One region of the Kurthia sp. ISK08 genome, then DNA from elsewhere that is predicted to be linked to it. Evidence: riboswitches for the same ligand, from Rfam matches in the RefSeq annotation. Region 1 holds a riboswitch; the other holds the start of a gene.
The links. Region 1 has a riboswitch for thiamine pyrophosphate ahead of ACKVQX_RS07930 (ABC transporter ATP-binding protein). Riboswitches for the same ligand answer to the same signal wherever they lie in the genome.

Region 1 (2,208 bases):
CGCGAGGCCAATGCCTAAAATAATTGAAATTAGTAAACCAATCCAAAGTACTTGTAGTGTTGCAGGTAAATGGACGGTAAATAGAGCTTCTCTAAAATCCCACATCTTTTGTAAGATGGCTGTTGGAGACGGTAAGATGTACATCTCATTTAGCCAGCGCGCAAATACTTCCCAAATGAGTAGCAGTCCCACACTCACGTAAATCGCAGGTGCATTTTTTCTCATAATTGCTGACGTCCTTGTTGCAACATGTAAATCAGTTGTTGCTTCACGTCTTGCACCTCCTTACTTGCTAAATCTGAACGCTGTCTTTTATGTTCCATTGGGACAATCGTTTCGTGTAGCGTATGAATTGGTGTCTGCTGTACAGTTAGAATACGATCTGATAAATAGAGCGCTTCATCCACATCATGCGTAATAAATAAAATGGTTTTACGCCATTTCTTCGCTTGTATGTATAACCAATCTTGTAACTCCATCTTCGTCAGTGCATCAAGTGCACTAAATGGTTCATCGAGTAACAGTACATCTTGTGAAGCATTCAATGCACGAATGAAGGCAACACGTTGGCGCATGCCACCCGATAAGTCTTTTGGTTTTTTATGCATGTAAGCTCCTAGACCAAATTCCTCGAGTAACGCCTTACTCTGTTCTTCTGCTCTCTTTTTCGGTATTCGCTGACATTCTAATGGCAATAATGTATTTTGTAATACAGTTCGCCAAGGGAGCAGTAAATCTTGCTGTGGCATATAGCCTACAGGTTGTTTCGCTACGGTCACTTGTCCCGACTGTGCCTGAGATAGACCTGTAATGAGACGGAAAATCGTACTTTTTCCGCAACCACTCGGACCAATTAACGAAACGAATTCACCTTCTTGAATGGAAAAATGAACATGGTCTAAAATGGGTTGTTCTTCGTAACGAAAACAGACATCTTGTAAAGCTAAACTCTCCAATGATCTTCCTCCTCTATAAAAAAAGCCATCTCGACAAAGAATCGAAATGGCTGCAAATGACAGAATCATCGCATGCCACTTCCCTACGCTAGTCCGAACTAGATCAGGTAATAAGGGTTAAGGTGTCGAAACCTCTCTCAGCACGTAAAAACGGCACCCCTAGTGGTGAAGCATTATGAAATTAGAAAAAGCCCCTGTCTCCATACACGTATCGAAACAGGGACCTGAAATTGTTTTTTCGGTCGAAACGGCTTCCCTACGCTAGTATGAACTAGATCAGGTTGAAAGAATCCAGAGCTTACGGCTCCATCTCAGCTGGCAACACCAGCACTCCTAGCACACTATGATTTTGTTAAGGTGAGTATAGCACTCCCTAGTAATTTATGCAATAGTTGGTTTTATTTTCATCACCAAAGTGGTTTGTCCTCTTTGTCGACACGAATAAAGAGCGGTGAAAATAACATAAAGTAAATCATATAAACGATGATAACACCGATAATATACGCTGTATGAATTCCGTACAGATGCGCTCCGATTGATAATGCGCCTAACACAAGACTTAGCAGGAAGCTTTGTAGATCAATACGTCTTTTGTTTAAATAAATCGGTTGTGCACAATGTCCACATGCTTGATATTTCTTCATACCCCACTGAAGTTTCCACGTCGTCCGATAGTCGAGCACTTCGTCGCAATGTGGACACGTTACTTCTTCACGATTTTTCATGACAAACCATAAAATAAAGCTTAAAACAATAAAGGCAATTCCTACGTATAGAGCGTTTTGATTACGGTACAGTATAAAAATAAATATTGTAAAGGCATATGTGTAACTCAGTATATCCTTCGTTCCTTCTAATAACTTCATCGCATTTGGACGGCTCATTCGAATATGGTTTTTATTGAATGAACCGATAATTGATGCAAATGTAAAGATTAATAAACCATAAAAAATATTTCTGGTTTTCCAAATGACGTACCATGCAAAAAGCATAGTCGTAACGAATGCTATTTTCCCGAAAATATTTTTCACTTTATTTTGATATTCATAGGGTTCTTTCTTCTCTTTTTCAATGAATAATGTTGAAAATAAAGTGGGTATACATAAAATAAATGCGATGAGTGCTATCTCCATAACACTTGGTTTTAATTTGAAAAAGAGTTCCGTTTCCTCTACACTGTCAACCCATTTATAAATCTTATCTGTATCAAGTTCTTTTACATAATACTGTGTATCTTCGTCATTCGAAAATA
Region 2 (2,208 bases), on a different contig from region 1:
AACCTGGTTTAACCTTTGTCATAGCACGATCAAAAGCTGACTGTGCTACATCACATAATTTTTGTAATTCTGGCTTTTCAGCATCACCTACGATAAATGAAATACCTGTATCTGCATAAAAACCATCCACATGACCCGATACATCAATATTAATCATATCGCCTTCTTTTAGAGGTGTATCGTTTGGAATGCCATGTGCTACGACCTCGTTTACACTAATACATGTGAAACCTGGGAAGTCATATTCTGCTTTTGGTCCAGATACTGCACCTTTTTCTTCAAATAGTTTACCAGCTAATTCATCTAGCTCTTTTGTTGTAACGCCTGGTTTTGTCGCAGCTTTCATTGCCTCGCGAATTTCTGCCATGGCACGACCCGCTTTTAATAACGCATCGATTTCTTGTTGAGTTGTTGCAATCATGTATAACGGTCCCTTCTATATAAAATTCTACTCTTAACTATATCATAATTTTTGTAGATACATATAAAAAGTCTATGCATTCTTTCATACATTCAGTAAAAGTTTTTATTTAGGTGGATATATATATAATAAAAAACGTAACGATTTCTTAGTCGCTACGTTTTTATTCTTAATACGTCTTTTGAACGAATAACTTAGGTGCTGCTCTAAACAATAGATAAATCACGACAGCTGTTAAAATAATAGCTGGAATCATATACGAGCTATTATAAACAACAGAATAAATCCATGGGTTTTGGTCGCCCGCATAACTTGCGAAGAATACTGCGCCTGCTACTGTATGTGAAATCAGTCGTAGGATTCCACCAATTGCTGTACCCACTAAAATCCAGCCAAGCATTGCGCCATCTTTTTTCTGTTTTGAAGCACGAATAACCATCGGACGGAAAACTCCAGCAATCCCGACAATTGTGAACGCAAAGAAGTAATCTAAAAATCCTTGTAATGGGGTTAAAATACTTGCACCTGTTAAAACTTGTAGTACCCCTACAATAAGACCTGTCGCAAGCCCTGGTAATGTTCCCCAACGCATCGCCATCAATACGATTGGTACCATAACTAAACTAATGGAACCACCCTGTGCCCAAATCGAAAACGATAGTTTGTCTAAAATAAAACCAATCGCCGCAAAAATGGCCACCTCAATCATCATTAATAATCTTTGTTTGTTCATCTTTATGAACCTCCATTGATTTGATGTCTTACACAATTCCTGTGGTAATCTAGATAAAAAAAACGACATCAGGACAGAGCCTGACATCGTTATATGTCGGTTTCTATCCACATTCCTACGCAAGTGTTAACTTACAGGTTCGAAGGGTTGGAGTCGAAACTCTCTCTCAGCACGTATGCACCCCTTGTGGTTTACATCATTATTTTTGAACACTCTCATTCTACTGAATTTAACGAAATATAGCAATAGCATGAAACGATTTCCATTTTTATACGTATATAAGTTATTATGAACAAAAGGGAGGGTTATCATGGAACAGAATAATCGTATTTTATCATCACTTTGTTACTTCAGTATTTTCTTTGCAGGCTTTATTTTACCGCTGATTGTTATGCTCGTTGTAAAAGATCGTGATGTAAAAAAACACGCAACACATGCACTTATTTCTCACTTGTTACTTTATGTTCCTGCAGTTATTTTCTTTATTATTTTAGCAACAATGGGTATCTTTGCATCAGCTGAAATGAGTGATTCAACAGGTGCTGCACTTGGTATAGGTGTCATTATTTTCATCATTTTCATGGCTTTATTCTCATTGGCGATTGTCATTTGGAATATCGTTCGCGGCATTCAAGTATTAAACCAAAAAAGTACAACTATGTAAGAAAAAGAAGCAGCTGAGATAATTCTCATACTGCTTCTTTTGTTATTTACTGAGTGTATTTGTAATGTCGTAGTCTGCCATTTTCTCTGTTAACCAACTTGAATATTGTGCGCTAATTTGCGCTTCAATATACGCTTCTTTTACTTTGTCTTTGACCTCTTCATACTTCGCTGTTTTTGCATCGACTGTACCTGTTACTTTGATAATATGGTAACCATAATCTGTTTTGATTGGGTCACTAATATCACCTTTTTTCATGCTGAAAGCTTGTGTCGCAAATTCTTCCACCATTTCTGATTTCGTAAAGTAGCCTAAGTCGCCACCTTTACTTTTCGTGGCAGTATCAGTTGAATATTTCTTCGCCAATTTTGCAAAGTCACCACCTGCATC

Region 2: another riboswitch for thiamine pyrophosphate. It lies ahead of thiT (energy-coupled thiamine transporter ThiT); the one in region 1 lies ahead of ACKVQX_RS07930 (ABC transporter ATP-binding protein).

Annotation. Positions count from the first base shown of each region.
Region 1 is NZ_JBJXHL010000003.1:264,301-266,508, reverse strand. Features, by position in the region: gene ACKVQX_RS07935 (ABC transporter permease) at 1-225, opposite strand, end outside; gene ACKVQX_RS07930 (ABC transporter ATP-binding protein) at 222-998, opposite strand; TPP riboswitch at 1,020-1,127, opposite strand; TPP riboswitch at 1,193-1,301, opposite strand; gene ACKVQX_RS07925 (TIGR04104 family putative zinc finger protein) at 1,364-2,208, opposite strand, start outside.
Region 2 is NZ_JBJXHL010000008.1:75,499-77,706, reverse strand. Features, by position in the region: gene map (type I methionyl aminopeptidase) at 1-421, opposite strand, end outside; gene thiT (energy-coupled thiamine transporter ThiT) at 591-1,154, opposite strand; TPP riboswitch at 1,250-1,349, opposite strand; gene ACKVQX_RS13455 (DUF4870 domain-containing protein) at 1,465-1,818, shown strand; gene ACKVQX_RS13450 (peptidylprolyl isomerase) at 1,861-2,208, opposite strand, start outside.